DNA from 2 places in the Thermodesulfitimonas autotrophica genome. Region 2 is predicted to be linked to the other one. Evidence: predicted binding sites of a transcription regulator. Region 2 holds the regulator's gene; the other holds the start of a gene.
What was found. The regulator ArgR, encoded in region 2, controls arginine synthesis, uptake and breakdown. The targets are predictions, from matches to a motif close to ANTGNATAAANATACA.

Region 1: argC (N-acetyl-gamma-glutamyl-phosphate reductase) is a predicted target of ArgR. The motif match lies at 12,816-12,831, and genes of this name have one in related genera.

Annotation. Positions count from the first base shown of each region.
Region 1 covers NZ_RKRE01000003.1:418,388-433,232, forward strand. The annotation lists gene EDD75_RS09605 (hypothetical protein) at 1-341, shown strand, start outside; gene EDD75_RS09610 (glycosyltransferase family 2 protein) at 428-1,585, shown strand; gene EDD75_RS09615 (class I SAM-dependent methyltransferase) at 1,607-2,332, shown strand; gene EDD75_RS09620 (glycosyltransferase) at 2,345-3,223, shown strand; gene EDD75_RS09625 (PaaI family thioesterase) at 3,389-3,847, shown strand; gene rnr (ribonuclease R) at 3,847-5,973, shown strand; gene rplM (50S ribosomal protein L13) at 6,076-6,504, shown strand; gene rpsI (30S ribosomal protein S9) at 6,522-6,914, shown strand; gene EDD75_RS09645 (N-acetylmuramoyl-L-alanine amidase) at 7,172-7,861, shown strand; gene EDD75_RS09650 (SDH family Clp fold serine proteinase) at 7,862-8,707, opposite strand; gene EDD75_RS09655 (YkgJ family cysteine cluster protein) at 8,876-9,610, shown strand; gene EDD75_RS09660 (LysE family transporter) at 9,668-10,276, shown strand; gene amrA (AmmeMemoRadiSam system protein A) at 10,313-11,716, shown strand; gene amrS (AmmeMemoRadiSam system radical SAM enzyme) at 11,740-12,750, shown strand; gene argC (N-acetyl-gamma-glutamyl-phosphate reductase) at 12,877-13,917, shown strand; gene argJ (bifunctional glutamate N-acetyltransferase/amino-acid acetyltransferase ArgJ) at 14,039-14,845, shown strand, end outside.
Region 2 covers NZ_RKRE01000001.1:68,857-83,701, reverse strand. The annotation lists gene EDD75_RS00435 (M20/M25/M40 family metallo-hydrolase) at 1-681, opposite strand, end outside; gene EDD75_RS00430 (2-oxoacid:ferredoxin oxidoreductase subunit gamma family protein) at 711-1,292, opposite strand; gene EDD75_RS00425 (thiamine pyrophosphate-dependent enzyme) at 1,292-2,038, opposite strand; gene EDD75_RS00420 (3-methyl-2-oxobutanoate dehydrogenase subunit VorB) at 2,038-3,099, opposite strand; gene EDD75_RS00415 (4Fe-4S binding protein) at 3,092-3,316, opposite strand; gene EDD75_RS00410 (P-loop NTPase family protein) at 3,387-4,103, opposite strand; gene EDD75_RS00405 (MraY family glycosyltransferase) at 4,117-4,944, opposite strand; gene EDD75_RS00400 (glycosyltransferase family 2 protein) at 4,945-5,640, opposite strand; gene EDD75_RS00395 (copper transporter) at 5,637-6,518, opposite strand; gene steA (putative cytokinetic ring protein SteA) at 6,538-7,656, opposite strand; gene spo0A (sporulation transcription factor Spo0A) at 7,885-8,655, opposite strand; gene spoIVB (SpoIVB peptidase) at 8,780-10,129, opposite strand; gene recN (DNA repair protein RecN) at 10,175-11,848, opposite strand; gene argR (arginine repressor) at 11,848-12,315, opposite strand; gene EDD75_RS00365 (NAD(+)/NADH kinase) at 12,329-13,204, opposite strand; gene EDD75_RS00360 (TlyA family RNA methyltransferase) at 13,275-14,081, opposite strand; gene dxs (1-deoxy-D-xylulose-5-phosphate synthase) at 14,078-14,845, opposite strand, start outside.

The sequences.
Region 1 (14,845 bases), on a different contig from region 2:
CCGCGACGCTCCTCCAGCTTTGCGCTACGGGTAAAGAGATTGTGGCGGAGATCTTCTGGACGGAGTGGCAGCCCGGCTGTGGGAAACTCCCGCAGGTGTGGGGCTGCGATCACTACACCCTTTACGAGGTCCTTCCCGGCGAGCGGGTGGCGCCGGAGGAGGCGCTGCTGCGCCAGCAGCGGTGGCTGGAGCGCCTGGCGGAGCCGGGGCTTTACAGGGTCGGGGGGCTCGGGGCCTGCACGCTCATCGCGCGCGGCGTCCTCGAAAAGGGTATCGATTTTTCGCCCCTCTACAACCTTTCTTTTTGGGGGAGGACCGCCACTTCTGTCTGCGCGCCGTAGCCCACGGTTACGAACTTTTTGTTGATACCTGCTGCCCCGCCTTCCATTTTTACCGGGAAACCGACCTGCCGGAAGCCCTAGATTACATGCACCAAAACGGGATCGTTACCGGTGACGACCGGTTCGGCGAATGGCACCGGGTACTCGACTGTGCGCGGCGGGCACTCATTTTCCGGGGAAGTACCGGTTGCTACGCAGCGGACCCGGAAGTTGGGCTCGGCTGTTTCGACGGGGCGCTGCAGGAGTTGGTTCGCGAGGAGCGGGCAGGGCTTCTTGAAGAGGTGCGCCGCGGGAAGTACGTGGCCTTCACGGAAGTCCCGGAGATGAGCCTCGGCGCAGCGGACGGTACCACGGCGACCGTTCGGGCGAAGGTGAAAAGCTTCGGGATTCTCGGGGAGCGTAATTTCATTACGGAGCAGGCTGCAACGGTGAAACTGGCGAAGAAGGGCGGCGAATGGCGGGTCACCGATTTGGACTTTAAGCCGGCACCGCGGCGAGAAGCGCCCCGGTGTTTCCCCTGGGGACAAAGGGTGGCGAAGGCCACGGGCAACCGGATCACTTTAGCGATGGTGGTGCGCAACGAGGCCGACCGCTTCCTCCGGCTGGTACTGGAGCAGGCGCGGGAGATTGTGGATGACGCTGTGGTGATCGATGATGGCAGTACCGACACGACGCCGGAAGTGGTGCGCGAGGTGCTGCAAGGTCTGCCACTCAAGTTAATTCGCAGCGAGGGGTCCCTCTTTGCGCGCAACGAAGCGGCCCTCAGACGGATGTTGTGGGAAGAGACGGTAAAAACCGGGCCCGACTGGATCTTGTGCCTCGACGCCGATGAACTTTTTGAGGCGGAGGCGGCACCGGTGCTCAGGCGGATGGTCAACCAGGCGGATTTCGATTATTACGCCTTCCGCCTCTATGACTTCTGGACGCCGGAGGACTACCGGGAGGAGCCGCTCTGGTCGGCGCACTTTCGCTACTTCGTTCTTCTGGTGCGCTACCAGCCCTTTTTCCCGTATACCTGGTCGCAGAATCCGCTTCATTGCGGCCGTTTTCCCGCGAACGTGACGCTCTTGCCTGGGATCCAGAGCGCGCTGCGGGTGAAGCACCTCGGCTGGATGAGGCCTGCGGACCGTCTATCCAAGTACCTGCGCTACCGGCAGCTTGATCCTGAGGGGGTGTGGGGGATAAAGGAACAGTACGAGACGATCCTGGATGCTTTCCCCCGGCTTGTTCGCTGGCGGGAGTAGCGGCGGGAGGAGGCGGGATGCGTGAGCGATAAGGAACTCTGGGACGCGCTGTGGGCGCGGGGGGAGCATCTGGAATGGGACCCGCTCTCCCAGGAGATCTACGACACTCTGATGAGGGAGTGGGGCGGTGTTACCGGCAAAAGGGTGCTGGAGGCGGGAGCCGGTTCTGGCCGGATTTCCCTGCGCTTGGCCGCTGCGGGAGCGGCGGTAGTGCTGGTCGATTTTTCAGTAGAGGCTTTGTTTCTCGCCCGCAAGAACTTCCAGTGCCGGAACCTTGAGGCGGAGTACCTGCTTGCTGACATCACGGAGCTACCGCTTCCGGACCATTATGTTGATTTTGCGTGGAATGCGGGGGTTTTGGAACACCTTGATTACCGCGGGCAGGTCCAGGCGCTTAAGGAGATGAAGCGGGTTACGCGGCCGGGAGGGCTGGTGGTGAGCTTCAACCCGAACGCGCGGTGCCTGCCCTACCGGGTAGGCAAGTGGGCGGCAGAATGTACCGGTATGTGGCCGTACGGGGCGGAAAACCCGGTGGTCAGCTTGGCGCCGGTGTGCCAGGAGGCGGGGCTAACCCTGAAAAAAGAGTACACCATCGGTCTTCTGGCGGGGCTTGCCTTCTTGGATTATGTTCCCAACGGCCGGGTGGTGAGGGCGGCGGCGGAGGCGTTTTTAGGGCAGCTTCCGGTGGAGGAAAGGGGCCTTTTCCCGGGGTACCTGCTGGTTTCGGTAATGTCTTCCGAAGGGTAGGTCGGTGGAAAGGTGACAGAAATTGCCCACACGCTCCTCTTTTTGGTGCGGGATAAGGACGACCTGGCGATGGCGGACCTCTGCCTCGGAAGCCTGGCTCGCAGCGCGCCCGGGGCGCTGGTGGTCTTCTACAACCAGGGCTTGCTCACGAACGAGGCGCTGCGCTCGTTCGCCAACCGGTACAACCTTCGTGCGGAAATCCTGGGCCGGGGGGAGAACGTGGGGATTGCGGCGGGCCGGACGGCCTGTTTTGAACATGTTTGGGCCAATTTTCCGGAAGTCGCCTTTATTTCGGAGCTTCACGTGGATATGGCCTTCCCTATGGGGTGGGTTTCCCCGCTGCTCGCTTTTCTGAAACGCACCGGGGAACCGATGGTCTGTCCCGGCATCCTCACGCGGGAAGGAGAACTCCACCCCGAAGGTAAAGGGAAAAAGGTGGTACCGGTCGTACCCCTGTACGACCTGGCGGCGCTTTGCCGGCTGCTGGCCACGCTGACGGAGGAGCGGGTGGTGGCTGGTTTCGTTCACCCCGTGGTGCACCGGTCGGTGGCGCTGAGGGAAGTCGGCGGGTACGACCTGCGCTTCCTGAAAGGAAAGCAGGGGTTTGAGGATGACGCGCTATTGCTCGGCTACCGGTACTACATGGGCACTAAAAGCGGCTGGCGGCCGAAGTGCCTCCTATCGGTTCGGGTCTTTCACGCGACGCTCTTTCAGCGGATGTTTCTCCCCGACAAGGAGTTAGAGTTCAACCGGAACCTCTCGGGGCTGATCACCCAGTACGGGATAAAAGGTCTTCTCGAACTTGGCCGCATTCACGGGGAGGAAAGCAGCTTCGGCGCTCTGGCGGCGGAAATGATGCGCCGGCTATCCGGAGGGCAGAGTGGCAGGTAACGGTAGAAGTGCAGTAAAACGGTTGCGGCAACGGCTATGTTTCCGGAAGTGGCAGGACCAAAACTTCACCTGAGAAGCAGGTCTTTTATCGGCGGTGGCGCAAAGCCCCGCTTTTTATTTGCCAGAGGCGTTATTTTTAGGTTAAAATAAGACTATTGGGCGGGGATGGTAACGGAGGACTACGCCGTGGCGCTGAATCCGGAAGAGAACATGTGTTTTGCTTGTAGCCCGCGAAATCCGATCGGGCTTAAGCTTTCCTTCGAAGAGGAAGACGGGGTGGTGCGCGCCGTCTTTGTGGTGCGGCCGGAGCATCAGGGTTGGCCCGGGCACCTGCACGGGGGGCTTATAGCTACGCTTTGCGATGAGGCGATGGCGCAGTGGCTTTGGCGCCGTGGGGTTGAGGCCTATACCGGCGAGCTCGCGGTACGCTTCAAGAAAGGGGTTCCTGTAGGTGCGGTGCTCGAGGTGCGGGCGGAACTGGTAGAGGTCCGGAGGAAGATGGCTATTTTAGGAGCGACGGTTCTTTTCCTTGACGGGGCGGTGGCGGCGACGGCTACCGGAAAGTTTATCTGCGCTACTACCCCTGACGTGGCGACACAGAAAGAAACGGTGAAAGTTAAGTAATGACGAGGGACGAAATTCTCGAATACATGCGCCGGAAGGCCTACCGCCCGCTTACGGTGGCGGAGTTGGCGCGGGTTTTCCTCCCTGACGGGAAGAATCTCACCGCTTTTAAGAAGCTCCTCCGGGAGATGGAAGCGGAGGGGCTTATCTACCAGACGCGGGCCGCGCGCTACGGCCTACCGGAGCAGTTTAACTTGCTGGTCGGGCGGATTGAGGGGCACCCGAAGGGCTTTGCCTTCCTTATCCCCGACCGGGAAGGGACGGCGGACGTTTTTATCCCCCCGGGGAGCCTTAACGGGGCAATGCACAACGACCGGGTGGCGGTGCGGCTGGTGCCCGGCGGCAGGGGAAAGACGCGGGAGGGAGAGGTTGTCCGGGTCCTAAAGCGCGCCAACCAGCGCGTGGTGGGGACGCTTCATAAGAAACGGCGCTTTGCAGTGGTGGTGCCGGACGACCAGCGCCTCGGAGCGGACATCATCGTGCCGCGGGGGCGGCTGGCGGGGGCAAAGAGCGGCGACAAGGTAGTGCTCGAGCTCACCGCCTATCCGGCGCCGCGGACGCCGGCTGAGGGGCGGGTGGTCGAGGTTTTGGGTCCGGCGGACGCGCCGGGCATGGATATCATGGTTCTTTGCCGGCGCTACGACCTGCCGGACGATTTTCCCGCCAGGGTGCTCCGGGAAGCCGAGGCGGTACCGGAAACCATTCCCGCCACGGAACTTAACGCCCGCCGCGACCTGCGGGAGGAGCTTATCATTACCATTGACGGGGAGGACGCCAAAGATTTTGACGACGCGGTGAGCCTCACTCTTCTGCCTGATGGCTTTTACCGGCTGGGGGTCCATATTGCGGATGTGGGGTTCTACGTGCGGGAAGGCAGCGCCCTCGACCGGGAAGCGCTGAAACGGGGGACGAGCGTTTACCTCCCGGGGCGGGTGGTGCCGATGCTCCCGCCCCGGCTTTCCAACGATATCTGCAGTCTAAATCCCGGCGCGGACCGGTTGACATTCTCGGTCGAAATGACGCTTGATCCTGCGGGGCGCGTGCTGGCCTACGACATCTTTCCGTCGGTTATTAGGTCGCGGGAGCGGATGACCTATACGGCGGTGCGCGCCATCCTGGAGGGAGAACCGGAACTGCGGGCGCTGTATGCCCATGTGGTGCCGATGCTCGAAAGGATGCGCGATCTCTGCCTTGTCTTGCGCCGCCGCCGCCTCGCGGCGGGGGCAATCGACTTCAACCTTCCGGAGACGAAGGTGGAGCTTGACGCGGCGGGGCGCCCGGTGGCGGTTCACCGGGTGCAGCGGAGCATTGCCGAACAGATCATTGAGGAGTTCATGCTCTTGGCAAACGAAACGGTGGCGCGCCATGCGGCCCGGCTTGGCCTGCCTTTTATCTACCGGATTCACCCGAAGCCGGACCCGGAAAAGGTTGCGGCGCTGGAGGAGCTTCTATCCGGTCTCGGTTACAGCGCGCAGGGACTTAGCCGCCTCGAACCGGCGAGTTTTCAGGCGGTGCTCGAGGCGGTTGCCGGGAAGCCGGAAGAACGGCTGGTAAACGGCGTCATGCTCCGCTCTATGAAGCAGGCGCGTTACGCTCCGGAGCGGACGGAGCACTTCGGGCTGGCCTCGGAGTACTACACCCACTTTACTTCGCCCATCCGGCGGTATCCCGACCTTTTCATCCACCGGGTGCTGCGGGAAGCGCTTGCGAGTGGGACCCTGCCCGACGAGCGGGCGGCGGCACTACGGGCGAAGGCGGCCTTGGCGGCGGCGCTATCCTCCGAACGCGAGCGGGTGGCGATGGAGGCGGAGCGCGAGGCGACCGAGCTTAAAAAGGTGGCCTTCATGGAGGATAAAATCGGGAACGTTTACGCCGGTTTCATCAGCGGGGTGACCGCCTGGGGTTTCTACGTGGAGCTTGAGAATACCGTCGAAGGTCTGGTCCACGTTCGGACGCTCACCGATGATTTTTACGTTTACGACGAACGCCGCTACACCCTTACGGGCCAGAACACCGGTCGCCGTTTTCGGCTAGGCGACCCTGTCCGGGTACAGGTGGTACGCGTTTCCGTTGCCGAGCGAATGGTCGAATTCGCACTCTTGACATCTGGAAACGGGGTATATTAAACTTTTCCTTGTATGATTTCACATCCTTTTCCGGAGCACCGCAGAGTTTACGGCGCAATTTGGTTCGCGAACGATCGTGAGCAGCAGAGGAGGTTAAGTAAAATGCGCAGCTATATGGCAAAGCCCGAAGAGGTCGAGCGGCGCTGGTACGTACTCGACGCTGCGGGGAAATCCCTCGGGCGGCTGGCGAGCAAAGCGGCGCACATCCTGCGCGGGAAGCATAAGCCGATCTTCACGCCGCATGTCGATACGGGTGATCACGTGATTATCGTGAATGCGGATAAGGTCCTCCTTACGGGGAACAAGTTAGAGAAGAAGCTCTACATCCGGCATTCCGGTTATCCGGGCGGCTTGAAGGTGATGAAGTACGCCACGCTCATGAAAACGCGTCCGGAACTGGCTGTGCGCAAGGCGGTAGAGGGCATGTTGCCGAAGACCAGACTTGGCGCGCGCATGGCCAGGAGACTGCGGGTTTATGCCGGTCCGGAACACCCGCACCAAGCGCAGAAGCCGGAAGCGATGGAGCTTTAAAAAAGGGGGGTAGAGCTTTGGCCAAGGTTCATTTTTACGGCACGGGAAGGCGGAAAAACGCGATTGCCCGGGTGTTTCTCACGCCCGGTGAAGGCAATATGGTTGTTAACGAGCGCCCGCTGGATGCTTACTTTGGGCGGAAAACCTTAGAGGTGCTGGTAAAACAGCCGCTGGAAGTCACCGGGATGCTCGGGCGCTTTGACGTTAAGGCCAGGGTGGTCGGCGGCGGCATTAGCGGGCAGGCGGGTGCGGTGCGGCTCGGTATCGCCCGGGCGCTGGTCGAGGCGGATCCGAACCTGCGTCCGGTTCTGAAAAAGGCCGGCTTTCTGACGCGTGACCCGCGGATGAAAGAGCGCCGCAAGTACGGGCTCAAGAAGGCGCGGCGGGCACCGCAGTTCTCGAAGCGTTAAAACGTTTGCCGTTCAACGTTCAAGGTTCGCGGTTCGAAGTTCAAATGCCGGAATAAGGCTGCCAGGCCGTTTCCGGCATTTTGTTTTTAGAGCTTTGGTAATAACCCCTTGGCGAACAACGTAGCTTTATTTCGTAGGGGAGCCGGCGGTTTCGCGAGAACGGCCGATAGGAGGATCTTTTTCTGAAAAGACGCAGGGAAAAGTTCGGCCACGCACTAAAATTGTTAGTTTTAGGCGCTGGGGCCTATCTTTTTCTTTTGCTCGCAGTCCGGATTTACGATTCTGCGACGTTGCGGGCCGGGGAACAGGAAATCGCTGTCCTATCCCCCGTACTGTTGGACCGGCTGGTGGTGGTCGATCCGGGCCACGGCGGCCCTGATCCGGGGGTAGTGCGGGAAGGAGTCAGAGAGAAGGACCTGACGTTGGCAGTAGCGCTCAGACTCGCCGGTTTTCTCCGGCAGGGAGGCGCGCGGGTAATGCTTACGCGCGAAGAGGACCGGGACCTGGCCGACCCGGAAACGGCGGTTGGTAAGGGGAGGAAGCGGGAGGATCTCCAGCGCAGGGTGGATATGGCTAACGCGAACCGGGCCGACATTTTTGTAAGCATTCACGTCAACAGTTTTGAGGAGGATAACGAATACGGTGCCCAGACCTTCTACCAGCCGGGCGCGGCGGCGGGACGGGAACTGGCCTGCGCCATCCAGAGCGCTCTGCGGGAGTTTTTGGGGAACACGACGCGGTTACCGAAAGCGGTCGATTACTTCACCGGCCGGACGGCGCAGATGCCGGCAGTGGTGGTGGAGGTGGGCTTTATCACTAACCCGCAGGAATTCAAGCTCCTGCAGGACCCTGCTTACCAGAGCAAGGTCGCCTTTGCGATCTACGCCGGGATAGTCCGCTACTTTGCGGCCAAGGCTGGCGCGCTGACGTTGCCCGGGCCACCTTAGTCAGCGTTTGCCGTCGCGGTCGGGGCGGCCATACGGGAGCGGGATGTACTGCACCGAAGGGCGGCGCTGGCTCGGCTGCGGGTAAAGCTCCATCAGGGAGTATATCTCTTTGGGCAGGTCGGTGCGGACCGGAAGGCCCAGCAACTTCAACTGCTCGGAGGTGATCGGGTAGTCGTGGGTGAAGCGGCCGCTGGTGAGGAAGTGGGCAATAGCCCGGGCCTTCTCACTCCCCATTTTCCCGCGCAGGAGATAGTGGACGAATTCCTCGACCTGGTTGATCGCTTTGCGGGAGATGTCTGCCAGGATGACGGTGGTATCGTCGACCTTTTCGATTCCTTTCAGCCGGACGGTTTCCAGGATTGAGGCGGCCGGGTAGTTGCCGAGCTGCGGGTCGACGGGGCCGAGCACCGCGTTTTCGTCCATCACGATCTCGTCGGCGGCAAGCGCAATCATCGTTCCACCGGACATCGCGTAGTGGGGGATAAAAACCGTCACCTTCGCCGGGTGTTTCTCGAGCGCCCGCGCGATCTGCTCGGCGGCAAGCACAAGGCCGCCCGGTGTGTGGAGCAGAAGGTCGATCGGCATGTCGGGCGGGGTATAACGGATGGCCCGGAGGATATGTTCGGAGTCCTCAATGTTGATGTAGCGGGTTAGAGGAAGGCCTAAAAGGCTTAAGAGTTCCTGCCGGTGGATCATGGTGATCAGGCGCGAGCGGCGCTTCTGCTCGATTGCCCGGATGAGACGCATCCGCTGCATCTCTAAGTGCTGCTGTTTCAGCATGGGCAGGAAGGCCGAAATGATAAAGATAGTCCAAATGATGTCGAAAAACGAAAACTGTGCCGCCATTTGTTAACTCCCTTAGAAACGGGGTTGGACTATTCAACGGGTAGAGACTTTGTTATACTTATTTTGTCCGCGCGGAGAGGAATATGAATTTCGGAACCGAATCCTATTACAATAATTTTACCAGGTTTTTGCTAAGGTGACAAGCCTGGATGAGGAAGGGTAGGGGTAATGTTAGGGGTCAACGAACTTTATTCAAGCCTGATTTACGCCGAGAATAACGGACTCTTGAGAGACTTAGAGCGGATTTACCTTGATATGCCCGACAGGGAGTGCCGGGATTGTGAGCTTTGTTGCCAGAATCCGCCTGCCGCTTCTTTGCTCGAGTACCTGAACGTCTACCGCTACATCCGCGATAAACTTCCCGAAAAGCAGGAGGCAATCCTCCGGGGGGCGGCGGAATTTTTCTTTCTCGAGCTTGCCGACCCGGAGCTCAAATGTCCTTTCCGTGCGGCGGAGGGCTGCCTCATTGCGCCGGTTCGCCCGTTCGGCTGCCGGCTTTTCGGCCTTCTCAGCGAAGAGGACTACGCCAAAAGAGAGCAGGAGCGCGTGCGCCACGTTAACGCCCTGGCGGACTTCTTACAGGCGGAATACGGGATCGGGCTGCCAGAGGCGGTGCTCCAGTCTCGCCCCTATTGCGGGCGAAACAGAGACGGGGGCCGGGAGATTACTGCCGACGAACTTACGGACCTCGAGATGCGCCTGCTGGCCCTTGATACCAGCATTGTGGTGCCGGAACGGGTTTTTCGCGGCGGGACGCTGGCGCCGCTTCCGGTGCACTTGGCGATGACGGTGCTCAATGCCGGCGTGCGGGGTAAGCGGTTAGAGGTTGTTCGCCAGTTTCTGTCCGGCTCGCGGGAGTTGCTCGAAAAATATGCGGGGCGGGCCGCGGGTTACCGCTTTTAGGCCGTGGGTCTACCGGAACTTTTTCTAACGGCGTTTTTAGTTGCCCTGACAGGAGCAATGATGCCCGGACCGCTCCTGACGGTAACGGTTGCCGAAAGCGCCCGGCAGGGCGCGAAGGCGGGGCCGCTCCTTGTGGTTGGCCACGGCCTCTTAGAGGCGGCGCTGGTGGCGGCAATAGCTCTGGGGATAGGGCCTTTTATCGCGCGCCAGGGGGTGGTCGCGGGGATTTCGCTGGTGGGCGGCGGTTTCTTGCTCTGGATGGGAGCGACGATCTTGCGTGACGTCGTTAAGGGGCGGGTTTCGCTGGACCTTACCGCTGGTACAAAGGGGAGTAATTCTGCGGCGAGCGCCGGTGTGGGACGTCTGATCGGGCTGGGGGCGGGAGTGAGCCTTTCGAATCCTTACTGGAGCCTCTGGTGGGCTACCATCGGCCTTTCGTACGTGAACGTTGCTCTGCGGTGGGGCTGGGGCGGCGTGGCGGTTTTCTTCACCGGGCATATCCTGGCCGACCTGGTCTGGTACGCGGCTGTGGCCGGTGTCGTGGGCGGCGGGCGTCGGTTTCTGGGTCCCGCGCTTTACCGGGCGGTGCTGACGGTGGCGGCGCTGTTTCTAATCGGGCTGGCGGGGTATTTTATCCTTAAAGGCCTGGAATACTGGCATTTTTGACGGGCCTTAAGGTTTAGGGCTGCGGGAGGGTTCGGCATGACGGCGGCTGATAGGCAGGAAGCACCTGGCGGGTTTATCCGCATCGGCGGGATAGTCCCTCACCCACCGATTATGGTGCCCGAAGTCGGGGGTACCGAGGCCCGGAAGGTACGGCGAACCCAGGAAGCGCTCGTGGCGCTTGGCCGCAGAATTGCGGCGAGCGGTGCAGAAACCATGGTGGTGATTTCGCCCCACGGGCCGGTACTCTGGGACGCCATTAGTGTGGTAACGGTGTCCAGACTGGCGGGGAACTTAAGCCGCTTCGGAGCACCGGAAGTAAGCTTTTCGTTGACGACGGATGGTCCGCTGGCAGACGCGCTGCGCCAGGAATTGGCGGCGCTTGGGCTTCCCGAGACGGCGATCGACGCGGGGTACGGATACCATCTGGACCACGGGATCACGGCGCCTCTTTACTGGTTGCAAAAAGGCGGCATCGCCCTTCCCGTGGTCGTCTGCGGGATGGCCATTATTCCCCTGTGGAAGCTTTACGGCTTTGGCGTTGCCGTGCAGCGGGCCGCGGTGCGGCTCGGCCGGCGGGTGGCCGTAGTGGCCAGCGGGGACCTCTCCCACCGCCTGCTCCCAGAAGCGCCCAACGGATACGACCCGATGGGCGCAGTCTTCGACCGGCGGGTGCAGGAAATCATAGCGGCGGGGGATCCGGTGGCGCTGATCCGGCTGGATCCGTTGCTGGTCGAGCGGGCCGGCGAGTGCGGGCTCCGGCCCATGGTGATGCTCTTCGGTGCCTTCGACGGCTTGGCGGTAGCGGCGGAGGTGCTTTCTTACGAGGGACCTTTCGGCGTTGGGTACATGGTGGCGTGCATCACACCGCGCGGGCGCGACGACCGGCGGCGTTTCTGGGAGGAGTTAAACGCGGCGGCAGCCAAGCGGTTGCGGACGGAGAGCTTTCTGGTGCGGGTGGCCCGAGAGGCTATAAAGGCTTACATAGAAAGGGGCGAGCGCCTCCAGGCGAAAGAGGTGCCGCCGGAATTTGACCGGCCGGCCGGGGTTTTCGTCTCTTTAAAGAAGGACGGGGTTTTGCGCGGCTGCATCGGCACGGTGGAGGCGACGCAACGCAACATTGTCGAAGAGGTGATCGAGAACGCCATCAGTGCGGCGACCCGGGATCCCCGCTTTGACCCGGTGAGCACGGCGGAGGTTGACGATCTTACCATCTCGGTTGACATCCTCGGCGCGCCAGAACCGGTTGAGGGGCTGGCGGATCTCGACCCGAAGCGCTACGGCGTAATCGTTTCTTCCGGCCGGCGCCGGGGTCTTCTGCTGCCGGATATTCAGGGAGTTGATACTCCGGAGGAACAGGTCGCCATCGCCCGGCGGAAGGCGGGTATCGGGCCGCACGAGCCGGTGAAGCTTGAGCGGTTCGAGGTCGTCCGGTACCATTAGGTTTGCGACGGAGGAGGTTGGGGATGCGCGAGGCGCTTTTTTACGAAAAGCAGGAAGATAACGCGGTTTTGTGCCGGCTCTGCCCGAAAGGATGTCTTATTAAGGAGGGGCGTACGGGATTTTGCCGCGTGCGGGAAAACCGTGGCGGGACGCTTTACGCCTTAAATTACGGCCAGTGCTCCTCGTGCAATGCGGACCCGGTGGAGAAAAAGCCGCTCTACCACTTTTACCCGGCCCACACCATCCTTTCTTTGGGGACTTTCGGCTGTAATCTCCGCTGCGGTTTCTGCCAAAACTGGGAGATTGCGCACGGTTCGCCGCCGACTATACCGCTTACACCCGAGCAGGTGGTGGCGATGGCACAGGCCCAGGGACCCCGCTGCGTTGGCGTTGCTTATACCTATTCGGAGCCGGTGGTATGGTACGAATTCGTCCGCGATACCGCCCGGCAGGTGCGGGAAGCAGGACTTAAAAACGTCCTGGTTACCAACGGGTTTATCGCGGAAGAACCGTTACGCGAGCTGCTCCCCTACATCGACGCGATGAATATCGACGTTAAGTCCTTCCGGGATGATTATTACCAGCACGTTTGTGCTGGGCGGCTTGAGCCCGTTCTCCGGACGGTGGAAGTGGCGAAGGACCACTGTCACGTAGAAGTGACGAACCTGATCGTTACCGGATTGAATGATGCGGCAGAAGAGATCGGCGCGCTGGTGGACTGGCTTGCCGCCGTTGACCCGCGTATCCCGCTTCACTTCTCCCGGTATTTCCCGAATTTCGAAATGGAGCGGCCCCCGACGCCGCTCGAGGTGCTTTATGCCGCCCGCGAGACGGCCAGGAAGAAGCTGCGGTATGTTTATCTTGGAAATGTCTGGGATGAGGAGGCCGACACCACCTACTGTCCGGGTTGCGGTGCCGCGGTCGTCCGCCGGGAGGGCTACAAGGTGCGCAACGTCTTCCTCAAAGATGGGAAATGCGGCGCCTGCGGCGCGCCGGTGGATATCGTGGGCTCCGTCTGGGAGGCGAAGCGCTGAGTTCGGAATAACGCCGGTTTACGGGGCTGGGGCGGCGCACTGGAAAAATATTTTGCCCGCCCCATTGTATTTTTATACAACGTCCTGTATAATTATCAACATTAAACTTGGATGGCGGGTGGGAATTTGATCAGGGTCGGTATTGTCGGGGCCTCGGGTTATACGGGTGCGGAGTTGGTGCGGATACTCCTGCGCCATCCGGAGGCGGAGCTTGCCGTTTTAACGTCGCGCAGTTACGCCGGCCAGCAACTATCGGCCGTTTTCCCGCACCTTTCCGGATGCACCGATCGCGTGCTGGAGGTTTTCGATGCGGCGAAAATGGCGGCCGCTTGCGACGTGGTTTTCACGGCGCTCCCCCACGGGCACGCAGTACCTGTCGCCAGGGCGGTTTTGGAACGGGGCAAGAAACTGATCGATTTAGGGGCTGATTTTCGCTTCCGGGACGCTGCCGTTTACGAGGCGTGGTACAAGGTAAAGCACGAGGCGCCGGAGTTAGCGCGGGAGGCGGTTTACGGCCTGCCGGAGCTTTACCGGGACAGGGTGCGAGGCGCCGCCCTGGTCGCCAATCCGGGATGCTACCCGACGGCATCGCTTCTCGCAACGGTGCCGCTTCTTAAGGCGGGGGTTATCGATCCTGCCACCATCATTATCGATGCCAAATCTGGCCTTTCGGGGGCCGGGCGAAAGCTCGACCTTCGGAGCCACTATGCCGAGGTCAACGAAAACGTTACGGCTTATAACGTGGGCATTCACCGGCACACCCCGGAAATTGAGCAGGAGCTGACAGCGGCTGCAGGAACGGAAGTGCGGGTCTCCTTTACCCCGCACCTGGTCCCGCAGACCCGTGGCATCCTAACGACGGTTTACGCTACCCTGAGGAAAGAGCTGACGACCGGGGCGCTTCTCGATATCTACCGCGAGTTTTACCGGGATGAGCCTTTCATCCGGGTGCTGCCGGAAGGGGTGCTCCCCCGGACGAAGAGCGTGACGGGTTCGAACATAGTGCATTTGGGCGCCGTGGCCGACCCCCGCACCGGGCGGGCGGTGCTGTTAGCGGCAATTGATAATCTGGTTAAGGGCGCCTCGGGACAGGCGGTGCAAAATATGAACCTGCTATTTGGTCTTCCTGAGACCACCGGTCTCGATTTCGTCGGGCTCTACCCGTAGGGCGGCAAGTGCTGGGCCGGTAACCGGGGCGAGACTGGCGCGGCTATTAAATAACGAGGAAGGTTTCCCCTCAGAAGGAAAAGGTGCGCTTTCCATAGCGAGTTCGGGAGGCAGATCGATAGTGGAGTGGTTCGCGGGCGGCGTTACCCTGCCCAAGGGGTTCCTGGCAAGCGGGGTGGCCGCGGGGATTAAGAAAGTGAAAAAAGACCTGGCGCTTATTTACAGCGAGGTGCCGGCAGCGGCGGCGGGTGTTTTCACTACCAACCGGGTGAAGGCCGCCCCGCTCTTAGTAACGGCTGCGCGGCTGGCGCGGGGTGTGGCCCAGGCGGTGGTGGTTAACAGCGGTAATGCCAATGCCTGCACCGGGGAGGAAGGCTACGCGGACGCGGTAGCGATGGCCCGGCTTGCGGCTGCCGTTATGGAACTGCCGGAGGAACTGGTGCTGGTGAGTTCTACCGGCGTGATCGGGCAGCGCCTGCCACTCGGGAAAATCGCGGCGGCGCTGCCGGCGGCGGCGGCGGCGCTGGGCGTGGCGGGCCACGCCGCCGCTGCGGAGGCCATCCTGACCACCGATACCGTCACTAAGGAGGCAGCGGTCCGCTTTTCCGTAGGCGGCTGCACCTGCGCGGTCGGCGGGATGGCGAAGGGATCGGGGATGATTCACCCGAATATGGCGACGATGCTCGCCTTTATCACCACTGACGTGGCCATAGAGGCCGAGCTTCTGCGTCGGGCGCTGAAAGAAGCGGTCGACGCCTCCTTCAACATGATTACGGTTGACGGGGATACGAGCACCAACGACATGGTGGTGGTCTTAGCCAACGGCATGGCGGGGAACCCGAAGCTCACCGCCGCGGGGCCAGCATACGCCGACTTTGTGGCGGCGCTCACCGCGGTTTGCACCGAACTGGCGAAAAAAATCGCCCGG
Region 2 (14,845 bases):
GATGCCGATGTTGGCGGTAGTTTCCGGATCAATCCGGCCCAGCGGCATCGCCGCGATCGCCCGCGCCGCAACGTAGATCGCGTTGACCCCGTCCTCCGGGTTGACGCCGGCGTGGGCCGCCCGTCCGTACACCGTAGCCGTAATCTTATCCTGCGAAGGCGCGCGGACCACCACTTCGCCAGGTCGCCCCGTGGCATCCAGGACGAAGCCTAGATCTGCCCGTACCGAAGCATCAAGCGCTTTTGCCCCTAAGAGCCCCGTCTCCTCGCAGACCGTGAATACCACCGTGATTGCAGGGTGACCGGGTTTCTCGGCCACCACCCACCGCAGCGCCTCTAAAATAGCGGCGATTCCGGCCTTATCGTCGGCAGCCAGGATCGTTTTCCCCGCCGGGCGAATAATGCCGTCGGCCCCAACAACCGGCTCGATTCCCCTTCCCGGTTCCACGGTATCCATGTGCGCGCAGAAAAGGAGGTGCGGCCCCGCCACCCTACCGGGGAGGTGAGCAATAACGTTTCCCGCGCCTTCTCTACCCCCTCCAGCGCCGTCTTCGGTAACGCTCAGGCCTAAATCCGCCAGCCTGCCCTTCAAAAGCTCACCAAGCCAGCGCTCTTGCCCCGATACGCTATCGATACGCACGAGCTCCAAAAACTCGTTGAGCAGCCGCTCTCTGTTTACCACGGCGCCCACCCCCTTTCCCCTCCGGCTTTTCAGCCGCTTCCTTGCGGCACATCCCCGGCTTTACCGCCGGCCGCCGCCCCCGCCAGCCTTGCTCCCGCCGCCAGCGCCTCCTTGTTCACCGCAATCAGGTTATGCCGGTGGGGCGGCAAAACTTTCGGCAGCGCCTCAACGGCGCGCTGCAGCGAAGTCACCCCGCTTATTGCCAGGTAGGCCCCTAACATCACGTTACAGGCCACCTTGACATTGCCTAACCGCTCAGCAATTTCGTTTGCCTGCACCGCAAGCACCCGCACGTCCTCCCGCTGGGGCGGCCGGTTAATAAGTGAAGCGTTATAAATGATGAGACCGCCGGGCTTCACTGCCGGCGCAAACTTATCGAGGGAAGGCTGGTTCATCGCAATGAGCGTATCCGGTTCTACCACCAGGGGCGAACTTATGGGGCCGTCGGCGATGGTCACCCCGCAGTTCGCCGTGCCGCCCCGCATCTCCGGGCCATAGGACGGTATCCACGCCACGTTCAGACCCTCGGCCATCGCCGCATAGGCGAGAAGCATCCCGGTAGAAAGGATACCCTGCCCGCCAAAACCCGCCAGAAGAACCTCCGCCAACATTATCCTTCCCCCTCCGGCACTTTGAACTCCCCGAGCGGAAAAACCGGGATCATTTTCTCTTCCACCCATTTAAGTGCTTCCGGGGGACTCAGACCCCAGTTGGTCGGGCAGGTTGAAAGGACCTCCACGAGTGAGAAGCCGCGCCCGGCAAGCTGGACCTTAAAGGCCCGTAAAATCGCCTGCTTGGCGCGCAGGATATTCTTAGGGCTGTTCACCGCCACCCGGGCGACGAACGCCGCCCCATCAATGGTGGCGATCATTTCCGCTACTTTTAGCGGGTAACCCGCTTCTGCTACCTGCCGCCCGAAAGGGGTGGTAGTCGTTTTCTGGCCCACTAGCGTCGTGGGCGCCATCTGGCCGCCGGTCATACCGTAAACGGCGTTGTTGACGAAGACCGTGGTAATCTTTTCACCCCGCGCGGCGGCGTGAACGACCTCCGCCGTGCCAATAGCCGCAAGGTCACCGTCTCCCTGGTAGGTGAAAACAACCCGGTCCGGCAAAACCCTCTTCACCCCGGTAGCCACCGCTGGTGCCCGGCCATGCGCCGCCTCAATCATGTCGCAGTTGAAGTACTCGTAGGCAAAAACGGCGCACCCCACGGGGCAGATGCCGACCGTTCGCTCCAGCACCCCGAGTTCCACCAGCGCCTCGGCCACCAGGCGGTGGATGACGCCGTGGGTGCATCCCGGGCAGTAGTGAAAGGGCTTGCCCGTAAGCCCTGCCGTTGGCTTCAAGCAAACCGTCATTACCGCAACCCCTCCCATATGGCCTCGGCCTGGGATAGCACCTCGGCCACCGTTGTAAGCATACCCCCGGTGCGGCCGTAGAAATAAACCGGCCGGCGCCCGCAGACGGCTAACCGCACATCCTCCACCATCTGCCCGGCGTTCATCTCCACCACCAAAAAAGCCCGCGCCCTCTCCGCCGCCCGCACCAGCGGGACATCGGGGAAGGGATAAAGCGTCACCGGCCGGATAAGACCTGCCGGAATATCCGCCGCCCGGAGCCTATCCACTACCGCCTTCGCGATTCTGGCCACCATCCCGAAGGCCACCAGGACCAGTCCCGCATCTTCAACCCGGTATTCCTCCCAGCGTTTTTCCCTCTCCGCCATCTGGCGGTACTTTTCTTGGAGCCGCAGGTTCACCTTTTCCATTTCCTCCGGCTCGATATAGAGCGAGTTTACGATATTGCGCGTCTTACGGCCCAGCATACCGGTAGTTGCCCAGGGTTTTGGCGGCGGGCTTACCTCCGGCAGGGGCCCGAGTTCCACAGGCTCCATCATCTGACCCAAAATGCCGTCGCCCACTACCATCACCGGATTGCGGTACTTATCTGCTAGGTCGAAGGCCAGCGCCATTAGGTCGATAACCTCCTGGACCGAGGCCGGCGCCAAGACGAGCAACCGGTAATCTCCGTGTCCCCCACCCTTTACCGCTTGGAAATAATCCCCCTGGGCGGGGGCGATATTCCCTAACCCCGGCCCCCCGCGCATGATGTTCACAATAACGCAGGGAAGCTCAGCACACGCGATATAAGAGATGCCCTCCTGCATCAGACTAATCCCGGGGCTCGAAGACGAGGTCATCACCCGGGCGCCGGCAGCCGCCGCGCCGTAAACCATGTTAATGGCGGCCAGCTCGCTCTCCGCCTGCAGGTAAACGCCGCCGACCTGGGGCAGCCGCCGCGCTAAGTAGTGAGGAATCTCACTCTGGGGCGTTATCGGGTAACCAAAGAAGAACCGGCAGCCGGCCCTTACCGCACCCTCACCGAAAGCCTCGTTTCCCTTCATCAAGACCTTATTCATTGGCTGCCCTCCTCTCCCGCACCACCGTTACCGCAAGATCCGGGCAGATGTAAAAGCAGAACCCGCAGCCGGTACACTTGCCCGGGTCGCTAAGCGTCGCCGGGTGAAAACCCTGCGCGTTGATCTCGGGAGAGAGAACAATGATCTTTTTGGGACAGACGCTGACGCAAAGCTCGCAACCTTTGCACCGTTCCGTATTGAAAGTAATTTTAGACATATAAACTCCTCCGTCGCAAAAGTTGGCTCCAAAGCAAACCGCGCAGGCTCCGGCAAGGCTACGTGCTCCCTCAGGTCCAAGGCAGGCGCAGGAAGATTTCGAGCGGGAGCACCCGCCCCGCCACCCCACCAACCGCCGCCGCCAGACGGGCCGCAACCGCGGTGAAGGCCACCGGAATACCGAGCTGAGCGCTCGCCTCCCGGACAACCGACAGCCCTTCCAGCACCACCGCGGCAGACGTATCCGGGCCGAGGTGCGTATTATTAACCAGATAGTCTACATCCAGCCGTGCGGCCGCCGCCACTTCTTGCACCGCAGCCCCAATCTCCGCCGCCGTGGCCATGAAGGGCCGCCGGGTGTTGACCACAAAAAAGAAGCGGTATTCGCCCGCCGGGAGGTAGGGCCGGTACGCCCCGAGCACCGTGGCCCCGATCCCGTCACCGCCGACATCAAAGACGACCGGCCTGTTCGCGGCAAGGGCACCCTTTACGGCGGCCGGCAGCGCCGGCAAGTCCCCTTGCGCCAGCTCCTTTGGCGGGCAGATTACCGTGACGCCGCGTTTTTGGAGCTCTTCCCGCAGCACCCGCGAACGAAGGAAAGGGTTAATAAGATCGAGGTCTACCAGGAGAACCGCATCCGCCGCCGGCTTGCGCGCCCTGCTCCGTTGCTGCGCTAAGTAGCAGGCTACGTTTACGGCCACGGTCGTCTTCCCGCTGCCCAGCGGCCCCGCAAAAATGTTAACCCTGCCCGCCGTGACCTCAAGCACCTGTAGGGTGACCTTTTCCACCAACCCTTCACCTTCAATCCCGCCGCCCCAGGCGGTCCAAAAAATTGAGCACCCGGTTGCGGGCGATGATCTCCGTCAGCGAGTAACGCTCCGTCAGGAGGTGGAGCAGAATAAACCCTCCCAGCACACCAGCCCGCACCGCAACATCGCAGCCCCAGACGACCGTCAGCCCGAGCACCGCCCCTAAAGAATTAGAACCGGCATCGCCCATCATCGCCCGCGCCGCGAGATCGCCGGGCAGAAACGCCAGCAACGCCCCGCAGACCAGCCAGAGAAAGAGCAATTCCTCTTTTCCCCAAGCCGCCCAGGTGAGGATAGCAGCGGCCAATAGAAAAACCTTTCCGGCCCGGCCCGGCCGGAGGTCAAAGAGGTTCATCGCGTTAACCGTCAGGGCCACCACCGCCGCGTTCAGCAGTGCCTCCCCCGGCGTCGCACCCGGCAGAAAAAGGATCAGGCTACCGGCCGCTATAGCCAAGGCCTTCAGCGCCCCCGTGGTCAACTCGCCGCGTAAGAGCCGGCCAAAGTGCCCCTTAAACCCCGATACCGCCCGCGAGCCCCAGGCATCGTCAATGACCCCCACCAGGGTGGTCAACGCCAGCAAAAAAAGGAAGGCCACCGTCCTTTCCAGTGGTAGCCGCCCCGGGCAGAGAACAACGCCTGCGAGAACCGGAGGCAGGACCGCAAAAAAGAAGAGCATCCCGGCGCCCACAGGTATCGCCTGTCCCCGGTAATTGGGCCGCACCGCGCCGCCGTTCACTAAGAGGCGCCTGAAAGGCCCGTAACTCCCGCGGGCGCAGGCAAAACCGGCCAGCAAGGCCACCGGGAGAAGCCACGCTTCCATTCAGCCGCTCTCCCTGCCCGGCCGCCGCAATTCAAAGAGAAGGCGGCTTAGCGTCAAAAGCACGTCGCGGAATTGGCGGCCCCGGTGGATAAAACCGCCGAGATCCCGGCCCGTCTCCCGGTGGCGCATAACAACCGGGATTTCCCTGATCCGGAACCCTTTCCGGGCCGCTCTGATGGTAAGGGCCACCTCAACGCCGTAGCCCCGGGCAAACGGCAGCACACACTGCAGCACCTCCCGCGACAGGGCCCGCTGCCCGGAAAGGGGCGCGGTGACCTCCAACCCGGTGAAATAACGGATGCCCGCTCGCGCGAGCCCCTTCACCAGCCCGAAGCCCGCCTTCTTCCCGGTAGAGGGGAAACGGGCCACCGTCATATCCGCTTCACCCCGCAAAATCGGGAGGATAAGCGCCCGCGCTTCCCGGGCCGACTCGCCAAGGTCGGCGTCAAGCAGCACCACCACGTCGCCGCTCGCCCCGGCCACGCCGTGGTTTAGAGCGGCGCCCTTCCCCCGGTTAGCAGGCAGGCGCAACACCTTCGCACCCGCCTTTTCCGCCAGCGCTGCCGTTTCGTCGGTCGAAGCATCGTCAACCACGATGACTTCAGCCACCTCGGGAAGCTCGCGCACCGCGCGGACCGTAGCCGCAATCCGCGCCGCCTCGTTGTAAGCCGGAATAACCACCGAAACCCGCTTCATCTGGCTCCTCCGGCGGGATATGGCGGTAGGAAATGCTTCTCGCCGGCGCCACCGCCGTAATGGCCCGGGTAACCCGAAAGCGCCAGGATCAACCCCACCCGCCCCCAAGGCGTCTCGCCATCCGCTACGGTACTTATTTTCCGCTTCTGGTACTCTTCAATACCTTTTCCGGCTTCTTCCCCGGTGCCGACGGCAACCACCGTTACGCCTTCCTTTACCAGACCGTCGAGCAATGCGAGATCAAACCGCCCGGCGCGGGCGCCTCGCTCGTCCCCAAAATCGCCGATAACGACACCGGCCTGGACCGGCAGCGCAAAGTCGCCGGTAACCCGGATAAGCCGTTGCTCGGCAAGGTAGCGCACCAAATTCGGGTTCTGGCCGGTAGCCACCGCCCGGCCTAGCTCATTGGCAAGGCGGTCGCTCACCGCCGTAGGATCCTTCTCCGCCCAGCCCAGATCTGCGCTGATCTTAGGAGCCGCACCGGCAACGTCGAAACCGCTAACCAGGGTTACCACCGGTCCCACCACAGCGCCGGCCGTTTTTAAATCGTTTAAGAGCTCTGGCGATGCCGGGCCGCCGACCTCAAAAACGGCTACCCGGACATTCTGGAGCCGCCCGGCAATCGCGAAAGGAACAACCTCCCGCGCAAAAGCCGTCAGCGCGGCGTTCTCCGCCTCCACCCGCTCGCATCGCTCCTGAACCTTTACATTTTCCAACCGGAGAACGTTGAGCTGCTTCTCTAAACGGTCAGCCAGCTGTTCCTGTTGTTTCGTGAGCGCCTCGTTTCCCACCATGGTAGTACCGATGAGGATCCCGAGTCCCAGCATTAAGAAAACCGCAACCAGGGTGATGATGTGGTAGCGGATGTCGATAATCAACGCCCGACTCTCCTTTGACTTAAAGCCCGAGCAAGACCCGGAACTGGATGAGGATAAGCCTCAGCAGCTGACGGATCGAAGGGGAGATTATCGCCACGGCAGCGAAGGGCAAAAGGGCGGCCGCCACCACCTGGGCCAGGTAACGGAACTTGACCCGGCTCCGGTAGAGCTGCGAAACCCCCTTGGCGTCAACCAGGATTGCGCCCACCTTGAGCCGCACCAAAAAGGTGCTCCCCATCCCGCGGCGCCCTTTTTCCAGGAAATCGAGAACGTTGGAATGGGTACCGACGGCAACGATAAGCCGCGCTCCCTTTTCGTACGCCAGTAACATGGCCACGTCTTCGCTCGTTCCGGCAAGCGGCAGGGTGACGGCAGGGATACCCAACTCCCGCACTTTTTTAAGCCCCGGCGCCTCCCCGTTCGGGTAAGCGTGCACCACCACGTCCGTGGCCTCCCGCAGCGCCTGGTCGCTCACGCTGTCCATATCGCCGATCACGATATCCGGGCGGTAGCCGAACTCCCGCAGGGCGTCCGCGCCGCCGTCAACCCCGATCAGAACCGGCCGCACCTCGTTGATGTAGGGACGGATCGCCTGCAGGTCCTCCTTATAGTTGAAACCCCGCACCACAACCAGGGCGTGCCTGCCCTCAAGCCGCGTCTTGAGCGGCGGCACGGGCACCGCCCCGGCGATCAGGTTGACCTCCTTACGGGCGTAGGCCAAGGTGTTATCCACAAACCGGACTAATACCTCGCCGAGGCGCTCCTTCGCCGCGGCCATACCGGCAAGGACCCTCTCCCGCGTCAGCGGCTCACCGCGAGCGATCAAGGCACCGTTCAGGAATACCGCCCCGTCAGCAACCTCTACCTCCGCCCCCTCCGGGATTTCCATCACCGCCGGACCAAGGGCATCGACAATGGGAATACCGGCATCCAAGAGCATCAAGGGCCCCTCGTTCGGGTAATCGGGCGAAAGCGACTTTTCCGCGTTGAGCACCAGCCGGCAGCGACTTTCGATTAACCCCTGCGCCGCAAGTTTATCGATGCCTCCGTGGCTGATTACCGCAATTTCGCCTGGTTGCAGGCGCCGCACCAGGTTCTTCGTGCGCCGGTCAACGCGTGCTCGGCCTCTGACGACCATTTCTCTGCCACCTTACCGTTTATAAACCAGTATAAATCTTTTGGCTGGTAAGTCAAGGACAGGCCCCGCTCTATTTAAGATATGCATTCCGGAACCTGCTAACGCACAAAAGCAAGAGGCCTGAAGGCCCCGCTCGCGCAAAAACCGCTCCGCCCTACCGCAGTAGCCGGTTCGCCGCATAACGCTAACTTAAGAGACCTGACCGGTCGGTCAGGCCTCTTTCCTTCATCAACTCACCCTTGACTCCAGCCGTAGTTTATCGGCGATCATGGCGATAAACTCCGAGTTGGTCGGTTTGCCCTTGGCCATGTTGACCGTATAGCCGAAAAACTTAGAGATCGCCTCCATATTCCCCCGGTCCCAGGCCAGTTCGATGGCGTGTCTGATCGCCCGCTCGACCCGGCTGGGCGTGGTGTTGTACTTCTGCGCGATCATCGGGTAGAGCTCCTTGGTGATACCGCCTAACAGGTTTATCTCTTCCACAACCATCAGGATCGCGTCCCGCAGGTAGTGGTAGCCTTTAATGTGTGCCGGGACGCCGATCTCGTGGATGATATTGGTAACCGCTACGTCAAGGTTCCGGGGTTTCGTCGGGGCAATAAAGGGAGTGCTGGTCGCCGTGCCGTCGCCAAGCTGCTTGATCCGGTTCGCCAAGACGCTGAAGTTAAAGGGTTTGACCACGTAATAGTCGGCCCCTAACTCCACCGCACGCTGCGTTACCGTCTCCTGCCCTAACGCCGTCAGCACAATGAACTTGGGCCGGTAGGTGGCGGCGCTACTGGCAAATTTCTCCAGCACGCCTATCCCGTCCAGGTGGGGCATAATGATGTCGAGGATCACTACATCGGGCCGGGTTTCTTCAATCAACTGGATTGCTTCCAGCCCGTTATAAGCCACGCCAACCAGCTCAAAATCGGGCTGCTGACTCAGGTAGTCCTTCAACAACTCACAGAACTCCCGGTTATCGTCGGCCACGAGAATGCGGACCAGTCTGCTCAAAGTTAAATGCCCCCTTTTGTTACCTAATTAACTTTTTGGTAAATCAGTAAATTCTGCAGCAGTCAAAAATATCCTGCTACCCTGGCGTAAAAAAACTTTCGAATTGGATATTTTTGTAACCACTTCATTCCTGCTTTATATAATATTTTACAACAGCCTTCAGCAGGGAAGGTCTGAGTTCATCGAAAAATGTCGGCTTCACCTCCGGGAAGGCGAGCAGACCGCACGCCCGCACCATCCGCTCCGCGAAGATGCCGTAGCCCTTTTCCGGCGTGCTGATAAAAACGTGCGTCACCGCGCCGACCAGGCGCCCGTCCTGAATGAGGGGGCTCCCGCTCATCCCCTGAATGATCCCCCCTGTAAAGTGCAGCAACCGGGGATCGGTAACCCGCACGATAAGATCCTTTCTCCCCCTCTCGTAAAAGGGGTTTACCCGCTGAATCTCAACGTCAAAGCTTTCGAGTCTGTTTCCCGTAAGCACGGTGAGCATCTGCGCCCTTCCGGGGTGTACCTGGTGGGCGAGGGCTACGGGAATAGGGGCCCTAAAAAGGGGATGCTCCGGCAGGCGGTTTAAATGGCCGAAAATGCCGTACTCGGTATTAGCCTCAATCGTGCCCGAAAGAGAAGAGTTTTCGTTTATGACCCCGATTTTCTCGCCCGGTTTGCCCTTCTCTCCCGGGCGTACGCCCTGGATGAAGGCCTCCACTAAGGAGCCCTTGGCCAGCTCCACGGGATGAGCGGTGGTCGCATCCATAACGACATGACCGAGGGCGCCGTAAAGCCTCGTCTCCGGGTGGTAGAAGGTGAGCGTGCCGACGCCCGCGGTGGCGTCTCTAATCAGAAGACCGATCCGGTAGCAGCCCGCGCGCCGGCACAGGCGCGGTTGGACCTCAAAGCGGAGCAGCCGCCCGCGCCGGTTCACCTGCAGCACAACCGGACGCCCCTCCCGTCCGGCGCGGCAAATCGCTTCCTTCACCACCTGATCGCTCGTCGCCGGGCGACCGTCAATACTCAGGATCAAGTCCCCGACCATTAATCCCGCTCGCGCGGCCGGACTCACCCGGGAACCGTCCGTAGCGATAACATCCGCGTAGCCGATCACGATTACCCCTTTGGCATGCAGGAGCAACCCAACCGCCTGGCCGCCCGGATAAACCCGCGGTACCGGACGGACCTCAAAGACCAGGGTTTTAAGGGGGATGAGACCGTGCAGGGCAACCCGCGCTTGAAAGGTGCCGGGTGCGGTGAACCGGAGTCCTCTACCTATCGGCTGGCCTCCACCCCCGCGTCCGTTATCCGCCGTTACCAGGACCAGGTGTTTCTGGATCGCCGGGGGGAAAAGGTTGTTGAAACTCAGCCATTCACCGAGGGCCAGGCTCTGTTTGACCGGCCAGAAGGCCGCGGCAAGATAGTTCAGGGTAAAAAAAAGGAGAAAAAAAGAAAAGACCGCGAAAAGGCGCAGTTTTCGTGGCAATGTGGCACCCCTCCGGGCAAATAATCTACCCGGAGGGTAAAAGCTTTATGTAGTTTCCGGCGTAACTTGCCCGTCGCTTTCTAGGAGCACCCGCGCGTGCTCCGCGGCGGTTTCAGGCGAACCCCCTACCAGACGGGCGATCTCCGCCACCCTCGCCGCCCCGCTGACCGGGGCAACCCGCACCACCGCGCGCCCCGCCGCGATTTCCTTGGTGATAACGTAATGAACGGCGCCCCGTGCGGCAACCACCGCCTGGTGGGTAATACAGAGCACCTGCCGCCGCGCGGCGAGTAAATTAAGCCGGGAAGCGACCGCTTCCAGCGCCCGGCCGCTGATCCCGGTGTCAACCTCGTCAAGAAAGAGTGTTCCCACTTTATCGGCCGCCGCCGTGAGGACCTTCAAGGCGAACAGGGTCCTGATGGCCTCCCCGCCGGAAGCGATCCGGGATAGAGGTTTGAGCGGCTCGCCCGGGTTGGGACTGAAAAGGAATTCGACCTCTTGCAACCCGCGCGGGTTCGGGACCTGGGCTACGGGGGCGAAGGTAATCCGGAACGACGTCCGTTCCATGGCTAAACGGGCAAGTTCCTCCTCTACCGCCCTTTCGAGCCGCCGGGCGGCCTCTTCCCGGCCTTCCTGCAACCTCGCCGCTGCCGCCTGCCACTCCGATAGCCAGCGCTCCGCCTCCGCCTCCAGACCGGCTGTCGTCTCTTCCTCCCGGACCAACGTTTCCAGCGCGGCGGCCGCCTCCGCCCGGAAGCGCAGGATCGCCTCAACCGTTTCCCCGTACTTGCGGCTGAGGCGCCGGAAGAGTTCTAATCTTTCCTCCACCAGATCGAGGCGGCGCGGGTCGTGCTCTGCGCGGTCGGTTAGGCGTTCCAGTTCCCGCGCCGCCTCCACGATGAGCGCCACCGCCTCCCGCAACGCCTGCGCATAATACCCCATTTCCTCCCGGTACTTGGCAATCTCGGCTAAAATGGCCGCCGCCTCACCCACGCTTTCTACGGCCGCATGATCCTCTCCGGTCAAGAAGGCCCGCGCCCGGGCACCTAACTCGGTCAGCCGGACCGCATTTAGCAGCCATTCCCGTTCCCGGAGCAGTTCTTCAATCTCCCCGGGGCGAAAAGCCGCCCGGTCGATCTCGGCGATCTGGTAGCGCAGGGTATCGGCCTCTCGCGCCCGCGCCCGCGCCGCGCCCGCCGCCGCAGCCGCTTTCTCCCGCGCCGCGTGCCAGCGCCGGTAAAGCCGCTCCACCTCCCCGGCCAGCCGCCCCAACCCCGCATAAGCATCGAGAACCGCCAACTGCTTCGCCGGGGTAAGGAGCGCCTGTTCCTCCCCCTGGATCAGAAACTCAACCAGCTCCTCTGCGGCCTCCCGGCAGAGGCTGAGCGGCACCGCGTGGCCGTTGACCCGGCAGAGGCTCTTTCCCTGGCGGTACAACTCCCGGCGAAAAAAAAGGTGCCCCTCCTCAAGCTCGATCCCACTCTCGGCCAGGCACTGCGGTACCTCCTGGACCGCAAACACGGCCTCGATGACCGCCTTTTCGGCGCCGGTCCGGATGTAATCGGCGGCAGCGCGCTTACCCAGCGCCAGCATAAGCGCTTCGAGGATGATTGATTTACCGGCTCCGGTCTCGCCCGTTAAAACATTGAGCCCCGGACCGAACTCAACCGTTAAGTCATCAATGAGCGCCACATTTCTGATCGTTAAGCTCCGGAGCATTACTCCCGCTTCTCTCCCGCCAGCAGAGCCCGCAGCCGGTTCCGCACCTCGGCGGCCCGGCCCCGGGGTTTGACGACAATCAAAAAGGTATCGTCCCCGGCTACCGTTCCGACAACACCAGGCCACTCCACCTGATCGATTGCCGACGCCACACCCTGCGCCGCCCCCGGAAAAGTCTTGACGACCACTAAATTCTCGCTCGTCTCGACGTCGACCACCGCGTCCCGTATTAGCCGGCGGAAGCGCGCCTCGTCAAGGTCGCCTTTCCCCCGGGTCCGCGGGGCAACGTAGCGTAGCCTGCCGTCTGCGGCGACCTTCACCAGTCCCAGTTCCCTGATATCCCGCGAAACCGTAGCCTGGGTGACCTTAAAACCGGCCGCGGCGAGAGCCCGTACCAGATCCCGCTGGCTGGTAATAGGATGCTCCTTGATCAGCTGAAGGATTTTCTGCTGGCGTACGCGTTTCATCCCACCCTGCTCCTCACTGACGGCACTCTTCTATGCCGTGCAGCAGCAGTTTCCGGCGCAAAACGGAATAAAAGCTCCGCTCTCCGGTCCTGATCAGCCGCAGAGGCCGCGGATAGCGCCTCACGGTCAGCCAGTCTCCGGCCAGCAGCGGCAGGTTTTCGTGCCCGTCAACCGAGAGGCCAAAGCCGGCGACGCTCGTCTCGAGAAAAACCTCTACCACCGCGCCGCCGCCCACCACCATCGGCCGCACCATGTACGAATGAGCGCAGATAGGAGTGAGGATGATCGCGTCTACCCCGGGTGCGACCACCGGACCGCCGGCAGAAAAAGAGTAGGCAGTCGAACCGGTAGGAGTGGCGATGATGATCCCGTCGCCGTTGTACTTCATCGCGCAGTGTCCGTCCACCCGCACCTCCAGGCGGCAGGGCCGGCTGAGCGCCCCCCGCCCCACGACGCAATCATTGAGCGCGACGACCTCCCGCACCGTAGCCCCCGCACGCCGGATGCCGCCCCAAAGAAGCAGCCGTTCCTCCGTGCAGTAGCGCCCCGCCAGAACCTGCTCCAGTCCGGAAAAGAGCTCCTCCGGCCCGAGCTCGGTAAGAAAACCCAAGCGTCCGAGGTTTATCCCTAACACCGGGATGCCGGCCGGAGCGGCAACCGGAACGCAGGAAAGGAGGGTCCCGTCCCCACCAAGGGAGAAAAGCGCCTCCGCCGCTTCCCGCATCCTTTCCCGGTCAACCCCTTCCATCCCCACCAGGCGGGCGTGTTCCCGCAAAACGAGCACCTTTACCCCGTGTCCGGCAAGAAAACGCACGATCTCCCGGGCCACCGGCGCAATTTTTTCTCCTAGCGCCGGGTTAAGAATCAACCCCACAACTTTAATACCCACTGTATCCCACCATAAAAAATTCTCTATCCGGCCGCACAAGCCAACGGCTTTAAGGGATTCCGGGGGGCCGTTAACTTTTAAAGTGGCGCCAGGCCGCCGTCACCACCTCTTCCACCTTGCCGTCCCACGGACACCCTGTAACCTTACTGAAGTAGACAAGAAACTCGATGTTGCCTTCCGGCCCGCGTAGCGGCGAGTAAGTCAGGCCCCGCACCTCCCAGCCGAGCGAGCCGATAAAGGCGATAATCTTCGCGCAGACGGCCACGTGCGTGGCCGGATCGCGCACCACACCCTTTTTGCCCACCTTGCCCCGCCCGGCTTCAAACTGGGGCTTAACCAGCGCAATGCCCTGCCCCTCCGGCTTTAGTAGTGCCCCTACGCAAGGCAGAACCTTTTCAAGCGAGATAAAACTGACATCGACGGTGGCGAAGTCCGCAAGCTCGTCAATCGCTTCGGGAGCAAGGTGGCGGATGTTGGTCCGCTCGAGAACGGTGACCCGCGGGTCGGTTCGCAATTTCCAGGCCAGTTGCCCGTAACCGACATCCACCGCGAAAACCCGCCGCGCTCCAAATTGAAGGGCGCAGTCGGTAAAACCACCTGTTGATGCCCCCACGTCGATGACCACCAGCCCGCGGAGGTTAACCCCAAAAAAACGTAGCGCGTGCGCGAGTTTCAGCCCCCCGCGGGAGACGTAGGGAAGCGCCTCCCCGCGCACCTCCATTCTATCCGCGGCGGAAACGAAACGGCCCGGCTTCTGCACGCAGAGGCCGTTCACGAACACTAAGCCGGCAAGTATAGCCTGACGTGCCTGCTCGCGGCTAACAAAAAACCCTTTCTCCACCAGGGCCACGTCCAACCGCCGCCGGACGGACATCACTTCTTCCTGGCGGCAACCCGCAACCGCCGCCGTGACTGGGTAACCGCGGCAACGATGTTCTCAGCCGTAAGCCCGTACCTTTCCCGGAGGAGGGCCGGGGCGCCGTGCGGGACAAAGGTATCGTTGATCCCTAACCGCACGAGCTCCACATTGCCGAGCCCGTTATCCATCAGGAGCTCAGCTACCGCGCTACCGAAACCGCCCGCCAGGATGCCTTCCTCCACTGTCACCACCCGTCGCGTCCGCCGGGCAAAGCGCAGGAGGAGGGAAGCGTCGAGAGGCTTTACAAAACGGGCGTTGACCACCGCCGCCTCGATCCCCTGCGTGGCCAGCCGCTCCGCCGCCTCAAGGGCCGCGGCGACCGTGTTGCCGAGCGCGAAGAGGCTCACGTCTCTGCCGTCCCGGAGGACCAGCGCCTGGCCGAAGGGAAGCGGGCGCAGCTCCTTTTCTAAAGCGCACCCCGTTCCCCTGCCCCGCGGGTACCGGATCGCGCAGGGACCGCCGTAAAGCAAGGCCGTCTTTAACATGTGTTGCAGTTCGTTCTCGTCCATCGGCGCCATCAGCGCCATATTGGGGATCGAGCGCAGGTAGGCGATATCGAATAGCCCCTGGTGCGTCGCGCCGTCCTCGCCCACGATGCCGGCACGGTCAAGGGCAAAAACGACCGGCAAACGCTGCAAGCAGACGTCGTGCACGATCTGGTCGTAGGCCCGCTGCAAAAAGGTCGAATAGATGGCCACCACCGGCCGCCAGCCGCCGGCCGC